Regions from separate parts of the Bradyrhizobium sp. BRP23 genome, predicted to be linked through region 2. Evidence: riboswitches for the same ligand, from Rfam matches in the RefSeq annotation. Region 2 holds a riboswitch; the other holds the start of a gene.

Region 1 (4,417 bases), on a different contig from region 2:
CCGACTATCGGGTGGAACCGGTCGACCAAGGACTGCCTTAAGCAAGGTTCAAATTTAGCAACCGCTTATGCATTGGATAAGCTTGCGAGATCCATGGAGCCGGGCTTACGTCGCCCTGATCGAACATAAGGCTCCAGGCAGGAAAGCGCACCGAGTTTGCTGTCCTGCGGCGACCGCCCGGCATGCCCCCTCGCTGCTGTCGTAATCGTGCCGACGTGCTCATGAGCGACAAACCTTGGTGTAGATTCTAACTCTCAGGCTATACGGTCGCATACCACGGCATAATTGAGCTACGCTGATCTTGTGCTTCAACTCGGCTCAGATTTTCGGCGAATGTCCTCGCCGTGATCGAACTGGCGGCTTCGCCGATGGAAGTCCGCGCGAATGCGTCAGCTTCGCTCCTCCCAGACTTTCGCCCGGCCCGCTAAGCGGGGCGGGGCATTTTTTATGTTCCTAAGGCTCCCGCGCAAATGACCACAAGCGGATCAGCTTTGTCGAAAAGAGACCGAAGCCCGGATCAACGGCCTCGCGGATCGAATGCAGCGCGCAGTTCGCGGGCGGCAGTGACCATGTTCGCTAGCGCTGGCCGAACCTCCTCCCATTTGCGCGTCTTCAGGCCGCAGTCTGGATTGATCCAGAGCTGCGAATCCTGCAGCCGCGTCCGAGCCAACACCATCAGCTCCTTCATTTCGCTCGTCTCGGGAACGCGTGGAGAGTGGATGTCGTACACGCCCGGCCCGATCTGATTTGGATATTCGTAGTTCCTGAACGCGTCGAGTAGTTCCATTTTCGAGCGCGATGTCTCGATCGAGATGACATCCGCGTCCATTGCAGCGATCGCACCAATGATGTCGTTGAACTCCGAGTAGCACATATGCGTATGAATTTGCGTTTGATCGGCGACGCCCGATGAACAGATGCGGAAGCAATCGACGGCCCAGTCGAGATAAGCCGCCCACTCCGATCGACGCAACGGCAATCCTTCGCGGACTGCAGCTTCGTCGATCTGGATCATGGTCGCACCAGCATTCTCGAGATCGCGGACTTCGTCTCGGATCGCGAGCGCAATCTGGCGGCAGACCTCGCTTCTGGGAATATCATCCCGAACAAAGGACCAGTTCAAGATCGTCACCGGTCCGGTCAACATCGCTTTCATCGGCTTCCTTGTTAGTGATTGCGCGTAGCGCCACCAGTCCACGGTGATAGGCTTCGGCCGTGCTACATCGCCAAACAGGATCGGTGGCCTGACGCAGCGCGAGCCGTAGGACTGCACCCATCCGCTCTTGGTAAATACGAAGCCGGCGAGTTGCTCGCCGAAGTACTGCACCATGTCATTGCGCTCAAACTCGCCGTGCACGAGGACGTCAAGACCGATGTCCTCCTGCCAACGTACGGCGCGCGCAGTCTCCTCCTTGAGGAACTTGTCGTATTGCTCGTCGCTTATCGCACCTCGCGCATGCGCCGCACGGGCATTCCGGATCTCTGTGGTCTGCGGAAATGATCCGATCGTCGTGGTAGGAAAAGCCGGTAGTCCGAATCGATTGCTTTGGATCTCGGCCCGACGGGCAAATGGGCTCGCGCGCCGACACATGGTCTGGTCGATCGCTCTCATCCGGACAGCGACATTGGCATCACGGATTTTCGGCGAAGTCCGGCGGACAGTCGCGGCACCTTCCGACTCGGCAAGAGCTAACGCAACATTCTGGTCGCCTGCGAGTGCACGCGCTAGGATCGCAAGCTCCCGCATCTTCTGGACCGAGAAAGCAAGCCAGCTCTTGACGTCGGAAGCGAGGCCGGTCTCGAGTTCAACATCGACCGGCACATGAAGCAGCGAGCAGGATGGGGCGATCTGTACACGATCCTTGCCGAGCTTCGCAATCGCGGGTTCGAGCCGCTGGCGCAGCGACGACAAATTCGACCGCCATACATTCCGACCGTCGACGACACCGAGCGACATGACGAGATCACTTCGGCCGCCAGCGATGATCTGGTGCAACAACTGTGGCGCTCGAACCAGATCGAGGTGCAGCCCGGCAACTGGCAGGCTCAAGGCGGTGTCCAGATTGTCGCCGAGGTCGCCGAAATAGCTGGCAACCATGAGCTTGATCGCCGGCCCCTCCTTGGCGAGCCGGTCATAGGCATGTCGCAAAGATTTTCGCGTCCCCTCATCCAGATCAAGAACTAGGCTGGGCTCGTCGAACTGAACCCAATTTGCCCCACGTTTGGCCAATTCCTGCATAACCTCGATATAGGGCGGTATCAGTTCATCCAGCAGTGAGAGTGGCTGGAACGTGGGATCGGGACTCTTGCCGAGCTTTAGGAATGTGACCGGCCCGATCAGGACGGGGCGGGTCTGAAAGCCAAGGGCCTTGGCTTCCTCATACTCCTCGATCGGCTTGCGAGAGCATAGCCTGAAAGTCTGTCCCCTGTGAAACTCGGGGACCATATAGTGATAGTTGGTGTCGAACCACTTGGTCATCTCCTGCGCGGGTGCGCCAAATCCGCGCGGTCCGTGACCGCAACTCGCTTCCTGGTCGTCGCATTGTGAACCGCGGGCCATGGCGAAGTATGTCTTGAGCGAAACGGATTCGGCTTTCGAGGCGTAGATCTCCGGGATGGCGCCAACCATGACACTTGTGTCGAGCACCTGGTCATACAGCGAGAAATCGTTCGATGGAATGACCGTGACGCCGATAGATTTCTGACGGGCCCAATTCGCGGCACGCAGGCCAGCTGCGTCCTCGAGCAGCTGCTGTTCGCTGCTTTTTCCGGCCCAGTAGCTTTCTAGAGCGACTTTGAGCTCGCGCCTTGGACCGATGCGTGGCGTTCCGAGCGTGGCAACAGGGAGGGAGAGAAGAGACATAGCGTTAACCCATGTTGGGGGCAAAGGCCATGGCGGACGCAGGCAGGGGAAGTCGCGGTGCGACGGCTGCTTGGCGCACCACCGGGACACCCCGCCCGTGGACGAATATAGTGTCGGGGCAGGTCTCCTGGCTCGCAGGTCATCGCTGCTGTCCGGCCTTCCCGAAGCCGCGCAGGCTTCAGTGACGTCGTTGGACAGCGGCTCGCCGCTCACAGTTGCGGGGGCAGCGCCGGCATTTTCACCGGCTTCCCTCTTAGCTCCGGATCAAATGGAAACCGGAGAACCTCGACGACTTGGATTATCGGCAAGAGCAGTCTTCCGTCAACCTCTCAGATCATGTCTCAAGCTGATGCTGCGACATCTGCTACGCGAATGACCGTGCATCTCTAGCATTGAGATGATGTAGCAGTGCTCTCCAATCAGCGATACCGCAATGAGCATCGCAGTTGCCCGCGGGTTGCACGCCAGATCGGTGGAAAGGACAAATGCGGCTTGCGCGGTCGGGGCCGCTGCCTCGAGCAGAACGCATTTGTCGCCAGTCCCAGCTTCCCAGCGGTTTTTCGAGCACGCGCGCCATCCAGCCACCTTCTCGACCAACAGGATCAGTGTTGAATAGGCCAAGACACCTGGCTAAGCCAGCAACTTACAACTTACCCGGGCAGCACGTTTGATTTGCGGTGCCAGCCACACCCCAAATGCTCGGCGAAGATCGGCTTGCCGTCGTTCGCCATCGAGTACAAAGCGCGCCTGACTGAGGCTGTTCTCGACTTCCGGAGCGCCGGACGTCGCGAAAGGAGCGCCAAACGCGCCATGGCCCCTTGGCCGAAAGTGCCCGAAGGCATGGCAGCGATCAAAAGCCCACATTCCGGCAACGATAACCGAACCACACGGTTCAATGACGGCAAACGTGCTGCCACTTCTCATCAGGAACTTGGCACCGAGGCGTTCCGCTGTGCCGTCGAACATCCGGTGCGTGACGGGGATGCATAAGCCGTGCTGGAGAGGTTGAACGGAAACATCGAGACATGCGCCAGTCGGAAAGTCGACAAAGAGGACACAAAACCGGTGCGAATTGCCGTCTATTATCTGGCACGAAGAATGCACGTCCTCTGCCTGCCCAGTCCTCCTGCTGGGCATGTCCAGCACAGCAAATTGAGGCTGTCGGTGGCAGTGAAGTTAGCGGCGCGTGACATAGAGGGGAGCGCCTGCTCGCACGGGAAAACCAGTGGTCGCCCCGTCGCGTCGCCGCTAACTTCTTGCGCTCGCGCATAACAGGTTGAAGGTTGCCTGCTCTGGAATGACGTGTGGATGAGACCGGATAGGCCGACGGTTATGAAGAAAACGTCAGGAAGACGCGCGCTATGGCTTTGGCTCGGTCGATCCCTGATCTGCCTGGCCGGGCTGGCTGCGACGAGCAACACTGTTCGCGCTAACGACAGCCCCCTTGTCGAAAGAGTCAAGTCAACGTGGCGAGCGCAAGACGGTGAGACAATAGAACAAGTTATCTCCAACGTCTCGAAGGTGGCACAGTTCGTCCCTCGGATGTGGGGCGTC
Region 2 (4,417 bases):
ATCTGGGGCGATCCTTCGCTCTATGATTCTTCGCTGCGCATTGCGCGGCGGCTCGATCCATTGCCGACAATCGAGGTCGTGCCTGGGATCACCTCGATCCAGGCGCTGTGCGCGGCGCATGCGCTGCCGCTCAACGACATCGGCGAGCCGTTCCTGGTCACGACGGGGCGGCGCTTGCGCGAAGGCGGCTGGCCGCAGGGCGTCGATACCGTCGTCGTGATGCTCGATGGCGGCACGGCGTTCCAATCGCTGGATCCAGAAGGCCTGCAGATCTGGTGGGGTGCCTATCTCGGCATGCCCGATCAGATCATCATGTCCGGCGCGCTGGCTGAACTGGGCGCGCGCATTGCCGCCGTGCGGCAGGACGCACGCGAGCGGCACGGCTGGATCATGGACAGCTACATCATCAAACGCAGGCGTTGAGCAGCATGCTTCCCGAATGGGTTACCCAGAACTGCCCCGAGGTCTCCGCTGTTCATCGCGAGGCGGCCATTGCGCGGCAGGCGCAACTGACGAAGCCGACCGGCGCGCTCGGCCGGCTCGAGCAGCTCGCAATCGAGCTTGCGGGCCTGCAGGCCACCGAGCAACCGCGCGCCGCGCGGGTGCCGATCATCATCTTCGCCGGCGACCACGGCATCGTCGCGCAGGGCGTGTCGGCCTATCCGCAAGCCGTCACCATCGCGATGATGACGAATTTTGCTGCCGGTGGCGCCGCGATCTCGGTGCTGGCGCGCGAGCTGGGTTCGAGCCTCGAGGTGGTCGACGCCGGCACGCTGACCGAGGCGCAGATCGCGGGAATCGTCACCGACAAGCCGCGCAGCGGCACCCGCGATTTCAGTGTCGAGGCCGCGCTCACGCCCACGGAATTGGCCTTCGCCTTCGAGGCCGGGCAGCGCGCGGTGGTGCGCGCCGAGGCCGGCCGGCCTGATCTCTTGATCTTCGGCGAGATGGGGATCGGCAACACCACGACGTCGGCGGCGATTGCTGCGAGCCTGCTCGGTGTGAGTGCCGACGAGATCGCGGGCAGCGGCACCGGCGTCGATGCGTTGGGCCGCGCGCACAAGGTGCGGGTGATCGATGCGGCGATCGCGCATCACGGCGTTGCGGGGGCGTCACCCGAAAAAATCCTGTGCGCCGTCGGCGGCCTCGAGATCGCGGCGATCTCGGGCGCGATCATCGCGGCTGCGCAACGTCGCATCCCCGTGTTGATCGACGGCTTTATCGTCTCGGTGGCGGCGCTGGCAGCAGTGCGCCTCAACCCGTCCTGCCAGCCGTTCCTATTGCCCTCGCATCAATCGGCGGAGCAGGGACATCGGCTGGTGTTGCGCGCGCTGAATGTGCAGCCGCTGATCAGCCTCGATCTCAGGCTCGGCGAGGGGTCGGGGGCGGCGATCGCGCTGCCGCTGGTGCGCTCGGCCTGCGCACTTCACAACGGCATGGCGACGTTCGCGCAGGCCAACGTGCCGGATCGGCCTAGCTGATGCGTTGATTGACCGAGACGACACGCCAGCCGCCCGCGAGCCGGTCGATCCGGGTCAGCGACAGCGGATCTATCACGAAGCGCAGCGCGGCGTCCGGTGTGAGATCGAGCGCGATGCAGAGCGTGGCACGAATGGTGCCGGAATGAACGACCAGCGCCGCGGAGCCTGCGCCAATCTGCGCCAGGCCGAGGCGGACGCGGGCGACCTGATCCGCAAAGCTTTCGCCGTTCGGCGGCCGTCCGTGCGCGGGATCGCGCCAGACCTGCGCGTAGGCCTCGCCGCCGGTCGCGGCGAGCTCGTCATGCCGATGGCCGGTCCAATCGCCGAAATCCTGCTCTCCGAATTCGCTGACCAGCTCCGGTTCGAGTCCCAGGGCGCGCGCCGTCTCGACCGTGCGCCGCGATGGGCTGGCATAGCCGGCGACATCCGCGGGCAAGAGGCGCCTCAGGGCCGCCAATGCAGCGTGATCGCCGAGGTCGGCCCGCGCATCGGCCGCATGGATCGTCCCGGGCACGCCCGCGACGGCCGCATGCCTGATCAACCAGAGGAAGGTCTCGCCTTCCATGCTCATCTCCAAGGAAGTTGGTTGCTGTGGCCCCAACGCCGCAACTGGCACATTGACTCTGTCTTGGTGGTAATCCTAGATGCTCGCGACGGTTTTCCCGAGAGGGAATGAAAAGGGAATGCGGTGCGGGGAAAATTGTCCCCAATGCCGCGGCTGCCCCCGCAACTGTAAGCGGTGAATCCTTCGTCACGAGCCACTGGGTCCTCGGTCCCGGGAAGGCGACGAAGCGGTCACGACCCGCGAGCCAGGAGACCTGCCGTCAGCCGTGGTCACACGCGAAGATGTCGGTCGGGGAGTACAGACATTCGGCTTCATCGGACGGCTAAGGCCGACGGTGAAACCTCGTTCGCTGTGACGTGCCACTGACGTCATACCGAGGTTTTGACCTGTGTCTTCCATCCGTATCGCACGACCGCGCCGCGTCCTGCTTGCCTCCGCCGCGTTCACGTCCTTTGCCGCTCTTGGTCTGCCGGCCGCTCTGGCGCAGCAGGCCCGAGAGTCACTGCCACCCGTCGAGGTGTCGCCCGCCCAGGCCCGCAAGCCGGCCAAACCGGCAGCAGGAACGGCGCAGGGCGCGCGCCGCGCGGCAGCGCGCAGGCCGGCGGCTGTATCCGCAGCGCCAAGACCCGTCACGCCGGATTCAACGCCGCAAACGCCGCTCAACTCCAACGCCGTTGCCGAAAGCGCCTCGCGGCTCGGCTTGACGGTGCGGCAGACGCCCGCGACCGTCGAGGTTGTCTCCGCCGAAACCATGCGCGAGCAGGGCCATCGCACCGTGTCCGAGGTGGCGCAGGGCGCCGCCGGCGTCACCTCGGGCGACAACCCGGCCGAACCTTCGGCCTTCTCGATGCGCGGCTTCACCAACAGCCAGATCAACACGCTCTACAACGGCATCAAGATCGGTCCGCAGAACATGACCTCGCGGATCGTGGACACCGCCAACCTTGAGGCGGTGGAATTCCTCAAGGGCCCGGCCTCGCTGATTTCGGGCGAGGGCGCCGCGGGCGGCGCGATCAACTTCGTCACCAAGCAGCCGCACACCGGAGCTGTCCGTAACGAGGCCGATTTCTCCTGGGACTCGCTGAACTCGTTCCGTGCCCATTACGGCTCCGGCGGCAGCACCAATGTGCAGGGCCTGGACTATCGCTTCGACATCAGCCGTTCCGCCCTCAACGGCTTTGCCGATGACACCAATGTCAAGACGTTCGGCACGTCCGGCCAGCTCAACTACCGTGTTTCCGACAGCCTCAGGATCTGGGGTGCGGTCGAATATCGCGAAGACCGCTCGAAGGCCTATTGGGGCGCGCCGCTGGTGCCGGTGGCCTTCAGCGGTTCGCATGCGACGACGGGGATCGTCTCCGGCAATTACGTCTCGAATTACAACGGAACCAATCTCGGTGCCGTCACCATCGACGACCGCACCTTCAACACCAATTACAACGTTCTCGATAACCGCAACGTGGCGCAGGAAGTGTGGCTGCGTGGCGGCTTCGAGCTGAAGCTCGCGCCTGACCTCACGCTGAAAAGTCAGGCCTATGGCTATGGCGCGGAACGGACCTGGTTCAATAACGAGATCGAGGCGTTCAATTCCACCACGAACCTGGTCGATCGCGAGCGTTTCTATGTCGCCCACAGTCAGCGACTGGTCGGCAACATCACCGACCTGATCTGGGATACAAATATTGCGGGCTTCGACAACCGGCTGGTCACGACGCTGTCGTCGAGCTATCTCGATTTCGTCAGGCCCGGCGCGGCAAACTTTCCCGGCGATTCCGTCTCGCTGGTCGACCCCAACCGCGGCTTCTACGGCCTGCTCACGACACAGCAGCAGACCGCGCGCATCGACAACGAGGCGCTGTCATTCGAGGACAGGCTCAAGCTGACGCGCAGCTTCGCGCTGATCGGCGGCCTCCGCGTCGAGCATATCGGGCTCGACCGCAATTCGACCGACCAGAACGGGATCGTGAAGGCGGGCTTTCCATTCACGAAAGACTGGGCACCGGTCACGGGGCGCATCGGCTACACCTGGGAGGCCGTTCCCGGGCTCACCTTCTTCAGCCAATACGCCACCGGCGCCGACGTCGCAGCCAACAACATCTTCCTGCTCTCGCCCACCCAGCCGCTCGATCTGACCACCGCGCGCACCTATGAGACCGGTGTCAAGCACCTGTTCTGGGACAATCGGGCGGAGTGGTCGTTCTCGGCCTATGACATCCTGCGCAAGAACGTCTATGCGGCCGCCGGCGGCATGCAACTCAACATCGCCGGACGACAGGAGTCGAAAGGCGTCGAGCTTGCCGCCTCGATACGCCCGATCGAGCCGCTGCGGCTGTGGGGCAACATCGCCTATGTCGATGCGCGCTATGCCGAC

What was found. Region 2 has a riboswitch for cobalamin ahead of I6F24_RS00425 (TonB-dependent receptor). Riboswitches for the same ligand answer to the same signal wherever they lie in the genome.
Region 1: another riboswitch for cobalamin. It lies ahead of metE (5-methyltetrahydropteroyltriglutamate--homocysteine S-methyltransferase); the one in region 2 lies ahead of I6F24_RS00425 (TonB-dependent receptor).

Annotation. Positions count from the first base shown of each region.
Region 1 covers NZ_JADYVW010000013.1:46,709-51,125, forward strand. The annotation lists gene metE (5-methyltetrahydropteroyltriglutamate--homocysteine S-methyltransferase) at 518-2,863, opposite strand; cobalamin riboswitch at 2,963-3,166, opposite strand; gene I6F24_RS28970 (hypothetical protein) at 3,578-3,853, shown strand; gene I6F24_RS28975 (nodulate formation efficiency C protein) at 4,196-4,417, shown strand, end outside.
Region 2 covers NZ_JADYVW010000001.1:91,854-96,270, reverse strand. The annotation lists gene cobF (precorrin-6A synthase (deacetylating)) at 1-423, shown strand, start outside; gene cobT (nicotinate-nucleotide--dimethylbenzimidazole phosphoribosyltransferase) at 429-1,481, shown strand; gene I6F24_RS00430 (histidine phosphatase family protein) at 1,474-2,046, opposite strand; cobalamin riboswitch at 2,119-2,322, shown strand; gene I6F24_RS00425 (TonB-dependent receptor) at 2,435-4,417, shown strand, end outside.